3 regions of the Bacillus inaquosorum genome follow, and region 3 is predicted to be linked to each of the others. Evidence: riboswitches for the same ligand, from Rfam matches in the RefSeq annotation. Region 3 holds a riboswitch; each other region holds the start of a gene.
What was found. Region 3 has a riboswitch for S-adenosylmethionine ahead of metN (methionine ABC transporter ATP-binding protein MetN). Riboswitches for the same ligand answer to the same signal wherever they lie in the genome.
Positions count from the first base shown of each region.

Region 1: it holds a riboswitch for S-adenosylmethionine, as region 3 does, so the genes downstream of both, M1M80_RS10205 (2-hydroxyacid dehydrogenase) here and metN (methionine ABC transporter ATP-binding protein MetN) in region 3, are expected to answer to the same signal.
Region 2: it holds a riboswitch for S-adenosylmethionine, as region 3 does, so the genes downstream of both, M1M80_RS06195 (bifunctional homocysteine S-methyltransferase/methylenetetrahydrofolate reductase) here and metN (methionine ABC transporter ATP-binding protein MetN) in region 3, are expected to answer to the same signal.

Region 1 is NZ_CP096592.1:2,106,815-2,111,013, reverse strand. Features, by position in the region: gene M1M80_RS10210 (molybdopterin oxidoreductase family protein) at 1-1,768, opposite strand, end outside; SAM riboswitch class I at 1,916-2,007, shown strand; gene M1M80_RS10205 (2-hydroxyacid dehydrogenase) at 2,100-3,125, shown strand; gene M1M80_RS10200 (FGGY-family carbohydrate kinase) at 3,143-4,199, shown strand, end outside.
Region 2 is NZ_CP096592.1:1,292,047-1,296,245, reverse strand. Features, by position in the region: partial or broken gene M1M80_RS06205 (CvfB family protein) at 1-871, opposite strand, end outside; gene M1M80_RS06200 (YajQ family cyclic di-GMP-binding protein) at 970-1,461, shown strand; SAM riboswitch class I at 1,568-1,686, shown strand; gene M1M80_RS06195 (bifunctional homocysteine S-methyltransferase/methylenetetrahydrofolate reductase) at 1,778-3,616, shown strand; gene M1M80_RS06190 (GNAT family N-acetyltransferase) at 3,706-4,155, shown strand; gene M1M80_RS06185 (GNAT family N-acetyltransferase) at 4,160-4,199, shown strand, end outside.
Region 3 is NZ_CP096592.1:3,350,124-3,354,322, reverse strand. Features, by position in the region: gene gcvH (glycine cleavage system protein GcvH) at 1-98, shown strand, start outside; gene M1M80_RS17060 (YusG family protein) at 154-390, shown strand; gene M1M80_RS17055 (toprim domain-containing protein) at 468-830, shown strand; gene M1M80_RS17050 (thioredoxin family protein) at 832-1,152, shown strand; gene M1M80_RS17045 (SCP2 sterol-binding domain-containing protein) at 1,260-1,604, shown strand; SAM riboswitch class I at 1,719-1,825, shown strand; gene metN (methionine ABC transporter ATP-binding protein MetN) at 1,931-2,956, shown strand; gene metP (methionine ABC transporter permease MetP) at 2,949-3,617, shown strand; gene metQ (methionine ABC transporter substrate-binding lipoprotein MetQ) at 3,631-4,199, shown strand, end outside.

The DNA of each region.
Region 1 (4,199 bases), 1.2 Mb from region 3:
CAAGCCTGATGTGTTTTTCGTTGTTGGAAAACGTTGAGTTTAAGAAATTATGGTTTGGCGCCGGAACATACATAAACGGATGTTCATTATCAGATACAAGAGGCGTATATGTCGGTAATGCCGGGAAACCGTCTTGTTTCATTTTTTCTGAATATAATTCTATTTTTCCGCTTGGAGTCGGAAGTTTGCCTGGAAACAGCGGCTTTTTGCGTTTCGCTTTCATAAATGAGTGCTTAGTAAGTGAATCGTAATCAATCTCCGCCAAATACGGATTATCTGGATGATCAAGCGCCTGGCGAATCAATTCTTCATCTGAGTCCTTGAGCTCTTGGTCTGTGAATCCCATTGCTTCAGCCAGTAATCGGAACACTTCAGTGTTAGACTTGCTTTCACCATATCTCTCAATCACCGGTTGCTGAAGCTGAATGTAATGGTGCCAGTAGGAGGTATAAAAATCGGTATTTTCAAAAGCGGATGTTGCAGGCAGGACAATGTCTGCGTATGCAGCCGTTTCCGTCAAAAACAAATCATGAACTACAGTAAATAGGTCTTCCCGCAGCAAGCCCTGTCTGACTTTGTTCGCTTCCGGCGCGACAACGGCCGGGTTCGTCCCGTAAATAAAAAGAGAGCGAATAGGCGGATCTGTTTCCAAAAGCACTTTGCCAAGCTGATTCATATTAAACGATCTCGGTGTGCGCCCTTTCAGTAAGTCAGGCCGCTGCAAGGCATTCGTGTTATATTCTAAAATTCCGCTGTTATGCTTAATTGCGCCGCCCCCTTTGTGCAGCCATTGGCCAGTGATTGCCGGAAGACAGGCAATCGTCCTTACAATCATCCCGCCGTTATCGTGATGCTGGATTCCGTTTCCGATTCTGATAAAAGAAGGGGAGGATTCGCCGTACATTCTTGCCAGCTGATAAATATCTTCAGTGCTGACACCGGTAATCAGTGACACCTTTTCCGGATCATACTGTTTCACGTGTTCACGGAGATCTTCATAGCCGACCGTGTATTCAGACAGAAATGCTTCATCATGAAGGTTTTCTTTAAATAAAATGTGCATGATGCCAAGGGCAAGTGCGCTGTCGGTTCCGGGTTTTATGGGAATAAACCAATCGGCGAGACGCCCTGTCTGATTTTTATGCACATCAATCACGACAATTTTGGCACCCTGTTTTCGTACTTTTTGGGCGATTGTAATTTGGTGCATGTTTGTGCTGACCGCGTTGATTCCCCAAAAAATAAATAGTTTCGTATGAATGGTTTCCTCAGGATCAATTCCCGCACTTATACCCATTGTATATTTATAGCCCTCAGATCCCGCTTTGCTGCAAATTGTCCGTTCGAGCTGACTTGAACCCATGCGGTAAAAGAAGCGGCGGTCCATACCTTCAGCTGTTAATTTTCCCATATTTCCATAAAAGCTGTACGGGAGTATGCTTTCAGCTCCCTCTTCATCAATCAGCTGTTTCCAGCGGGAGGTAATGGTATCAATTGCCTCATCCCAAGAAATCGGTTCAAATATCGCCTGACCTTTCGCACCTGTCCGTTTAAGCGGTGTAGTCAGCCGCTTTTCATCATAGATGCGCTCCGTCATGTTTCGGACTTTGTTGCATATGTTTCCGGCCGTAACAGGATGGTCGGGATCACCTTGCACTTTCACAATTTTTCCGTCTTTTTTATGTATTAATAATCCGCACTGATCCGGGCAGTCAAGCGAGCAAACGGATTTGAAAATGCCGTTTTGTTGTGTTGCAAAAGATTTCATGGCCCAGTTCCTCTCTCTAGTTAGATATTTTGTAAGAATTATAACATTTCGGATGATAACGTCAATTCTGAAAAAAGAGATTGACATCAATCTGAGACTTCTTTATGATAAACGTATTCTTCATTCTGAAAATTACATACTCAACATTTTCTATCCAGAGAGGTGGAGGGACTGGCCCTATGAAACCTCGGCAACATTATTGTGCCAATTCCAGCAAGCGTCAGCTTGAAAGATAGGAAAGCAAGGTTTATACCGGCGTCTGTCTGTAACAGGGCACGCCTATATATGAATCTCTTTCCATCTTCGGAAAGAGATTTTTTTATGAAAAAATATGATGAAAAGGATGTTTTGCACCATGACGGTTTTGGTTACAGCGCCGTACAACGAAGAAGGACGCAAAGAGCTTGAAAAATTGTTCGGCTCGGTTGCTTATCACACCTGGAAGGAGCAAGGCCGGGCATACCGGGAAGATGAAATCATTCAGCTATTAAAAGAAACAAATGCAAAAGGCTTGATTACTGAGCTTGATCAAGTAACAGACAGCGTATTTGCTTCTGTTCCCGAACTTTCATTTGTCGGTGTGTGCAGGGGAATGCCCTCCAATGTGGATGTGGCCGCAGCATCAAAAAGAGGCATTCCCGTTTTTTATACACCCGGGCGGAATGCGCAAGCCGTTGCTGAAATGTTTATCGGTAATGTGATTTCCTTTCTCCGCCATACCAGCACCTCGAATCAATGGCTGAAGGATGGAAAGTGGGACAGTGATTACCTGCAGGCTTATGTCAAATTTAAAGGAAATGAATTAACGGGAAAAACGGTCGGCATGGTTGGGTTTGGCGCCGTTGGTCAAAGGATTGCAAAACTGCTGACTGCGTTCGACTGTAAAATAAAGTATTACGATCCATACGTACAAGACGATCATCCTCAATATGAAAAAGTATCTCTTAAAACGGTTTTTTCAGACAGTGATATCGTTTCTGTCCATCTGCCTCGTACCGAGGAAACACTTGGACTGATTGATCGGGCATATTTAGATCTGATGAAAGAGAGTGCGATTTTCGTCAATACTTCAAGAGCGGTTGTGGTAAACCGTGACGATCTTTTATCTGTATTAAAAGAACATAAAATCAGAGGAGCCATTTTAGACGTTTTTTATCATGAACCTCCAGAGGAATCGGATTACAAATTGATTTCATTGCCTAATGTTCTGGCAACACCGCATCTCGCTGGAGCAACCTTTGAAGTGGAGGATCATCACGTGACGATCCTGAATGAAGCCCTCAAAAAATGGAAGGTTGAAAAAACTCTTAATATTCCGACATTGTATAACAAAGATAAGCTAAAAACAGAGGCATAAGAAAGGAGGCTAACGGAATGAAAAAACAAAAAGGCTATCTCGTTTTTGATATCGGCACAGGCAATGCGAGAGTAGCGATCGTGAGTGTATCAGGCAGTGTTCAAACGGTTGAACGGGAGGACATCGTGTATGCCACCGAGACGCTTTACCCGGACAGCCGTTATTTTTCTCCTCAGGTGCTGTGGAAGCAAGTCATGAGATTGGCAAAACGTGCGCTTTCCCGTTCGCATGATATTGACATAATAGGTTTGACATCGACGAGTCAAAGACAGGGGATTGTTCTGATTGATCAGAACGGCGACTCTTTTCTAGGGCTGCCGAACATTGATAACCGTGGCCGTGAGTGGGAGGAGAGCATACCCAATCAGGAAGAGATATACAGCTGCACAGGCCGCCTGCCGACCGCACTTTTTTCTGCGCTCAAGCTTTATGGTTTAAAAGAACGCCAGCCCTCTTTATGGGAAAAAACGGCAAGCTTTACAAGCATCAGTGATTGGGTAACGTACCAGCTGAGCGGAATATTGACATATGAACCCTCACAGGCAACCGAAACCCTGCTGTTTGATGTGAAGCAAAACACTTGGTCAGAAGAGATGTGCGGCATATTCGGCTTCTCCCCATCAATCCTTCCGCCTCTTGTAAGAGCGGGAACAGCGATTGGAACGATAACAAATGAGTATGCGTCCGAATTAGGCCTTTCTATACATGCAAAGGTTATAGCAGGGGGCGGAGATACACAGCTGGCTGTGAAAAGCACCGGCGCTGCTCTTAAGGACATCGTCATCGTATCTGGGACAACAACGCCAATAACCAAAATTACTGCTGATCATGACGACACAAAACATAAAGCCTGGCTGAACTGCCATACAGAACATAGCCAATGGCTTGTGGAAACAAATCCGGGAATTACCGGCCTGAATTATCAAAAATTAAAACAGATTTTTTACCCGAATGAATCGTACGAAGTGATGGAGGAAGAGATTTCTGCAATTGCTAAAGAAGACAATGCATGTGTGGCGGCTCTCGGTTCTTATTTATCGGCAGAAAAGAATGCGTTAACGAGAGGCGGTTTTC
Region 2 (4,199 bases), 2.1 Mb from region 3:
TTCCTGATACACTTTTCCATTTTTCATCAAATGGCCGAGCGCGCGTTTAAAGGCGGCCTTGCTCATGTTAAAACGTTCTCTGATATCGTCAGGCTGGCTTTTGTCGCTGTACGGCATGGCGCCGTTTCTTGTTCTCATATACGTCAGAATGTACTCAGCATCAACAGACATTGCATCCTGTTTTCTCGGAAGCAGCGACATGTTGACTGAACCGTCTTCTTTGACTTGAATCACCCGTCCCGTGACTCTTGAGCCGAGTCTTGGCTCCTCTTTTCTTTCTGAAGGATGGATAAAACCTCGTATACCGTCGTCCGTGATGACGAATGAACCTGTTGCGATCAGTCTGTACACCGTACCTGTCAGCTCTTTATTCATCATATCTTCTGTGGCGTCGGTAAACAGTTCGCTGATGATATCTTCCGGCGCTGGTTTCGCGAACATGCGTCCCCGGTTTGTCACCTTCAGCATACAGTAAAGCTTATCCCCTTTTTGCGGCCAGACATCTTCGTACGGAGGCAAATGCTCGGTTGCGACAAGCGCGTCCTTAGATAAACCGACATCAACGAAAACGCCCATATCTTCCACTGTATCCACCACTTCGACCCAGCCATACTCATCAGCGCTGATGACCGGAATTTTCATCGTGGCCGCAAGCCTTTCCTGCTGATCGACGTATATAAAGACCTCTACTTCGTCTCTGTCCTCGATATCCTCAGTTATTTCACTGTTATGTAAGAGAATCGTGTCTTCTCCGTCGGTTAAAAAGTAACCGAAGTCAGTTTGGTGATCTATACTCAAGGTTAATTGCTGCCCTGGTCTCATGCTATCGTCCTTCCTGTTCCGCTTATTTTTCTGCGGATTCTGTTAACATTTTTTCCAATCATCACAAATTGATTCTTTGTTCTGTTGGAAGTTTCTCTTTATTCTACTATAATCAACACATAAGTTAAATGTTATGGAGGTTTTCATATGGCAAAAGAAAGTTCATTTGATATTGTATCTAAGGTGGAATTGCCTGAAGTGCAAAACGCGATCCAAATCGCATTGAAGGAAATCAGCACACGCTATGACTTTAAAGGAAGCAAAAGCGACATTTCTTTAGATAAAGAGGAGCTTGTCCTCGTTTCTGATGACGAATTCAAATTAAGCCAGCTGAAAGATGTGCTGGTCAGTAAATTAATAAAACGAAATGTACCGACAAAAAACATTGATTACGGCAAGGTTGAAAACGCATCAGGGGGAACGGTACGCCAGCGCGCAAAGCTTGTTCAAGGCATTGATAAAGACAACGCCAAAAAAATCAATACGATCATCAAAAACTCCGGACTGAAAGTAAAGTCTCAGGTGCAGGATGATCAAGTGCGCGTCACTGGAAAAAACAAGGATGACCTGCAGCAGATTATTACAGCTGTGCGGGGTGCAGATCTGCCGATTGACGTTCAATTTATAAATTTCAGATAAATTTTCTGAATCCTATTGATTATTGTCTTTATTTTCGGTAAATTTGGAGAAAGGGAAAAAGCCCGGCATCTTTTAGCATTTCCTGAATACGAAAACTTCATATCCGTTCTTATCAAGAGAAGCAGAGGGACTGGCCCGACGAAGCTTCAGCAACCGGTGTAAATGGCGATCAGCCATGACCAAGGTGCTAAATCCAGCAAGCTCGAACAGCTTGGAAGATAAGAAGAGACAAAATCACTGACAAAGTCTTCTTCTTAAGAGGACTTTTTTTATTTCTCTTTTTTTCCTTGCTGAATGTGAATAAAGGAGGCAGACAATGGGACTTTTAGAAGATTTGCAAAAACAGGTGTTAATCGGTGACGGCGCCATGGGGACGCTCCTCTACTCCTATGGCATTGACAGGTGTTTTGAGGAGCTCAACATTTCGAAGCCGGAGGAAATTCAGCGCATACATAAAGCGTACGTTGAGGCAGGAGCCAACATTATTCAAACGAATACGTACGGGGCCAATTATATTAAATTATCGAGACACGGCCTTGAGGATGACATTAAAAAAATGAATCAAGAGGCAGTAAAAATCGCGCGGGCTTCAGCAGGCGATGCATACGTGCTTGGGACGATGGGCGGCATCCGCACATTTAATAAAAACGCGTACAGCCTTGACGAAATCAAACGCAGCTTTCGCGAGCAGCTGTACCTGCTGCTGCATGAAGAACCGGATGGCTTGCTGTTAGAAACGTATTATGATTTGGAAGAAGCCCGTGAAGTGCTGAAAATTGCGCGCAAAGAGACTAGCCTTCCGATTATGCTCAATGTATCGATGCACGAGCAAGGCGTACTGCAGGACGGAACGCCGCTTTCTGAAGCATTGCGATCGATTGCTGATCTCGGGGCTGATATCGTCGGCATTAACTGCCGGCTCGGTCCTTATCACATGATTGAAGCGCTCAGCGAAGTGCCGATTTTTGACGACGTGTTCTTATCAGTTTATCCGAACAGCAGTCTTCCTTCACTTGAAGAGGGACGGCTCGTCTATGAAACAGATGACACGTATTTTCAAAACAGCGCATCAGAATTTCGCAAACAAGGCGCACGGATTATCGGCGGCTGCTGCGGCACCACACCGAATCACATCCGGGCGATGGCGGAAGCAGTTGGCGGGCTGGCTCCGATTACGGAAAAAGAAGTCAAAACCCGGGCGAAGGAATTCATTTCCGTTCAGCACGAGCGGACAGAGCCCGGCCTGAATGAGATCGCGGCGGAAAAACGCTCCATCATCGCAGAACTGGACCCGCCGAAAAAATTGAGCTTTGACAAATTTCTGTCCGCTGCTGCTGAATTAAAAGAAGCGGGAATTGATGCCCTGACGCTCGCTGACAATTCACTGGCTACCCCGCGGATCAGCAATGTTGCCTGCGGCGCCCTTGTGAAGCAGCAGCTCGATATGCGGTCCCTTGTCCATATTACGTGCCGTGACCGAAATATTATCGGCTTACAGTCACATTTAATGGGCCTTGATACATTAGGGCTGAATGACGTACTGGCCATTACGGGTGATCCTTCTAAAATCGGGGATTTTCCGGGTGCAACGTCTGTTTATGATTTAACATCCTTTGATTTAATCAGGCTGATCAAACAGTTCAATGAAGGACTGTCCCTGTCTGGAAAGCCGCTTGGCAAGAAAACGAATTTCTCAGTCGCCGCTGCATTTAATCCGAACGTCCGACATCTGGATAAAGCGGTAAAACGGCTGGAGAAAAAAATAGATTGCGGGGCCGATTATTTTGTTTCACAGCCTGTCTATTCCGAGCAGCAGCTTGTCGATATCCATAACGAAACAAAGCATCTGAAGACGCCGATCTATATCGGCATTATGCCGCTCACAAGCAGCCGAAATGCTGAATTCATCCACAATGAAATTCCGGGCATTAAGCTGTCTGACTCTATTCGCGAAACAATGGCCCTCGCCGGTGAAGATAAAGAGAAGCAAAAAGCGGAAGGCCTTGCGATTGCCCGCTCCCTGCTGGACACGGCATGCGAGCTGTTTAACGGCATCTACTTGATTACGCCTTTTCTCAGATCTGACTTAACCGCTGAGCTCACTTCGTATATCCAGCAAAAAGATGAGCAGCGCCAAAATATCTATTTGCATTAAACCTAGATGACTGCCTGAGCCAATCGGGCGGTCTTTTTTTACCGCATTCGTGTTACGATATAAAAAATCGGTTTTAGAGGAGGAACATCATGCTCGAAGTTAAAACCATTTCCGCGGAAGATACATACGAAATCCGGCACCGTATCCTGCGCCCCCATCAATCCATCGAACAATGCCAATATGAACAGGATCATGCGGAAGGCTCTTTTCATCTCGGCGCGTTTTTTGAAGGAACACTGATCAGCATTGCTTCTTTCTCCCCTCAAAATCAGCCATTATTAACGGAATCCCCTGCGTATCGGCTGAGAGGCATGGCGACGCTTGAAGGATATCGCGATAAAAAAGCCGGGAGCATGCTGATCAAACACGCGGAGCAGAAACTGGCAGAGAAAGGCGTGCAGGCGGTCTGGTGCAATGCAAGACAACATGTCAAAGGCTACTACGCAAAGCTTGGCTGGGAAGAACGCGGCGAACCGTTTGAGATTCCCGGCATTGGCACTCATATCGTCATGTGCAAAAAACTCGGAACAAGCAGGTGATCTTATGGACGTAATGGATGAGCTGATTGAGCTTCATGAAGAAC
Region 3 (4,199 bases):
AAAAAGCATGGATGATCGTCGTTGAGCCGTCTGACGCTTCTGAAATTGAAAAACTGATGACAGCAGAGCAATACGAAGAGATGACACAAGAAGACTAAAACAGGATAGCTGCAAAGGCAATTGGACACGCTAACGTTATGGGAGGTGTCCAATATGACTTTCAGCAAACAAAAGCTCGATGTTACCAATGATGTGACAGGCCGCTTTCAAAATGGCCGGCTCTCGTTATATCATGATAATGAGATGATCGGCCAAATGACAAGCATGGATGAATATGAGCTAAAATCCGGTTATTCCTTTGAAAATGAGAAATTTTATAAGACAGCCGATGTGGCCTCGGGAAACGACGAAAAATATGTGGATTGTGACTACGAAAACGGCTGGTGTTAATGTTGGCGGTGAATTTCACTGCCTTCTTTTACAATCTGAACGTTTCAAATTTGACGCGGCAGGTGAAGAAGATGAAGATGGAAGAGCTGGAAAAGGTTATGATTGTCGAAGGGAAATCAGATAAAGAGAAAATCGAAAGCGTCCTGAATGAACCAGTGCGCATTATCTGCACAAACGGAACAATCAGCCAGCTGAAGCTTGAGGAATTGGCTGACGAGCTTTATGATAAAGACGTCTACATATTAGTTGATGCTGATGAATCAGGCGAGAAATTGAGAAAACAGCTGAAAAGAGAATTTAACGAAGCCTGCCATTTACATATCGACAAAGCCTATAAGGAAGTGGCCGCTGCGCCCAGACACCATGTCGCCGCTGTATTGCTGCGCGCGAATTTGAATGTCCATACTATTTTTCTTGAAAGAAAGTCCCGAGGTGTATAGCATGAAAGAACTCCAAGAACACGAGCTTGAGCACATTGCTGATGATGTGTATCTCCTATATTTATATACTCCGTTTTGCGGCACCTGCCAGCTCGCAAGCAAAATGCTGACAGTGGTGAAAGAAATGCTGCCCGATGTCGCCTTCTATAAAAACAATGTCAATTACTCTCCGACATTCGCAAAAGCGTATCAAATTGAAAGTGTCCCTTGTTTTCTGCTGTTCAAAGGCGGAAAAGTGGTCGAAAGAGGATATGCGTTTCAATCCGTTTCTTATTTATATGAGCTGATCAAACAAAAATCATCTTCCGCATCCCATTTATGACATATTTCTCAGCATATTTCAATGAAATTGTCGTTCGTTTTATAAAGGGGTTCTTGCGCCAGAAAGAGAAATGTGTATGTATGACCAACAAATAGGAGGTTGTACATATGGAGAAAGCGGAAGTTTTAGAAGATGAGTATCAGCATCTGTTTTTAAAACCCCTTTTGAACGCTTCAACATTGCTCATTACCTTCCAAGGAGAAACAGAAGCCTTAACCGTCTCAATAAACGAACAGGGAGAAATGAAAAAAATTTCTCCGCCCCAAACGTCCAACCTGACCTTTTACGGAAACCAAGCAGAAATCATTCATTTATTGCACGGAGACATTTCCCTTCAGCACCTGATCCAGAGCGGAAGACTAAAAGTGAAGGGGTCATTCAGAGCCCTGTTAAAACTAGAAGCCATTCTCTGGCTGACAAATGGATTTTTTCAGAGGATTTTGAAAAATTAAAAAATAGGAAATTATTATAATAGTAAAAGTTGACATCATTTATTTTATTGACATTTAATCATTCGCCATGCTATTCTACATTAAGAATTTCCGGACGAAAAAGACTATATATTTCTCTTATCAAGAGAGGTGGAGGGAAGTGCCCTATGAAGCCCGGCAACCATCAACGCTGTTGAAATGGTGCCAATTCACACGAAGCGTTCAGCTTTGAAAGATGAGAGAAAGGCATTTTCTATAAGCCTTTCTGCTCAAGTGTGCAGAAAGGCTTTTCTTTTGCAGAAAAACCCGGAAGATTTCTTAGAATAGTGTTAAGGCAGGTGATTGCTTTGATCAATCTTCAAAATGTTTCAAAAGTTTATAAGTCGAAACATGGAGATGTCAATGCTGTCCAAAATGTCTCGCTTTCCATTAAAAAAGGTGAGATTTTTGGAATTATAGGATATAGCGGAGCAGGTAAAAGTTCCTTAATCCGTCTGCTGAACGGCCTTGAGAAACCAACCTCAGGAACCGTGGAAGTGGCGGGAACCAAGATTAATGAAGTAAATGGACGCGGTTTAAGAAAAGCACGCCATGAAATCAGTATGATTTTCCAGCATTTCAATTTGCTTTGGTCGCGGACCGTCAGAGATAATATCATGTTTCCTTTAGAAATTGCCGGGGTGAAAAAGAGCGAGCGGATCAAGCGAGCCAATGAACTGATTAAACTGGTAGGTTTAGAAGGAAAAGAAAAATCTTACCCGTCTCAGCTGAGCGGCGGGCAAAAGCAGCGTGTCGGAATCGCCAGAGCGCTTGCAAACAATCCGAAGGTTCTCCTTTGTGATGAAGCGACATCAGCATTAGATCCGCAAACGACAGATTCAATTTTGGATTTGTTGTCCGATATTAATGAAAGACTCGGTTTGACGATTGTGCTGATCACACACGAAATGCATGTGATCCGCAAAATCTGCAACAGAGTCGCTGTCATGGAAAACGGAAAGGTTGTTGAAGAAGGCGAAGTTCTCGATGTCTTCAAAAATCCGAAGGAAGAAATGACAAAACGATTTGTTCAGCAGGTGACAGAACCGGAAGAAACGAAAGAAACGCTTCAGCACCTTCTTGATGAAACAGCATCAGGAAAAACGGTTCAGCTCACATTTGTCGGCGATTCAGCTGAACAGCCTCTGATTACAGAGATGATCAGAAACTTTAATATCAGTGTCAATATTCTGCAAGGGAAAATCTCGCAGACGAAGGATGGGGCGTACGGCTCACTGTTCATCCACATTGACGGAGACGAGGAAGAAGTACACAACGTGATCCGGTTTATTAATGACAAACAGGTGAAAGCAGAGGTGATCACGAATGTTTGAAAAATACTTCCCGAACGTTGATTTAACTGAATTGTGGAACGCGACATATGAAACACTTTATATGACGCTGATCTCTTTACTGTTTGCCTTTGTCATCGGGGTGATCCTCGGTTTGCTGCTCTTCCTGACAAGCAAAGGGAGCCTTTGGCAGAATAAAGCAGTCAACTCTGTAATTGCGGCCATTGTCAACATATTCAGATCGATTCCGTTCCTCATTTTAATTATTTTACTGCTAGGGTTTACGAAGTTTTTAGTCGGCACCATCTTAGGGCCAAATGCCGCATTGCCGGCCTTGGTTATCGGCTCTGCACCGTTTTACGCGCGTCTTGCTGAAATCGCGCTTCGCGAGGTGGATAAAGGTGTTATTGAAGCTGCTAAATCAATGGGCGCTAAAACGTCTACAATTATTTTCAAAGTGCTGCTTCCGGAGTCGATGCCGGCTCTGATTTCTGGTATTACGGTTACGGCCATCGCATTGATCGGCTCAACGGCAATTGCCGGTGCCATCGGTTCAGGAGGCCTTGGAAACCTTGCGTACGTAGAAGGCTATCAGTCTAATAATACTGATGTTACCTTCGTTGCTACTGTGTTTATTTTAATCATCGTATTTATTATTCAAATCATCGGTGATGTCATAACAAATATTATAGACAAACGATAAGGGAGGATTTACATTGAAAAAGCTATTTTTGGGTGCATTATTGCTTGTATTTGCAGGAGTTATGGCTGCCTGCGGTTCGAATAACGGCGCTGAATCCGGCAAGAAAGAAATTGTCGTTGCGGCAACAAAAACACCGCATGCGGAAATTTTAAAAGAAGCTGAACCACTGCTGAAAGAAAAAGGCTACACGCTGAAAGTGAAAGTGCTTAGTGATTACAAGATGTACAACAAAGCTTTATCTGATAAAGAAGTGGATGCGAACTACTTCCAGCACATTCCTTACCTTGAGCAAGAAATGAAAGAAAACACAGATTACAAACTTGTGAATGCCGGTGCTGTTCACTTAGAGCCATTCGGTATTTACTCTAAAAAATACAAATCATTAAAAGACCTTCCAGACGGTGCGACAATTATCCTGACAAACAACGTTGCTGAACAAGGCCGTATGCTTGCAATGCTTGAAAACGCAGGATTAATCACACTTGATTCTAAAGTGGAAGCAGTTGACGCAACTTTGAAAGACATTAAGAAAAACCCGAAAAACCTTGAGTTCAAAAAAGTAGCGCCTGAATTAACGGCAAA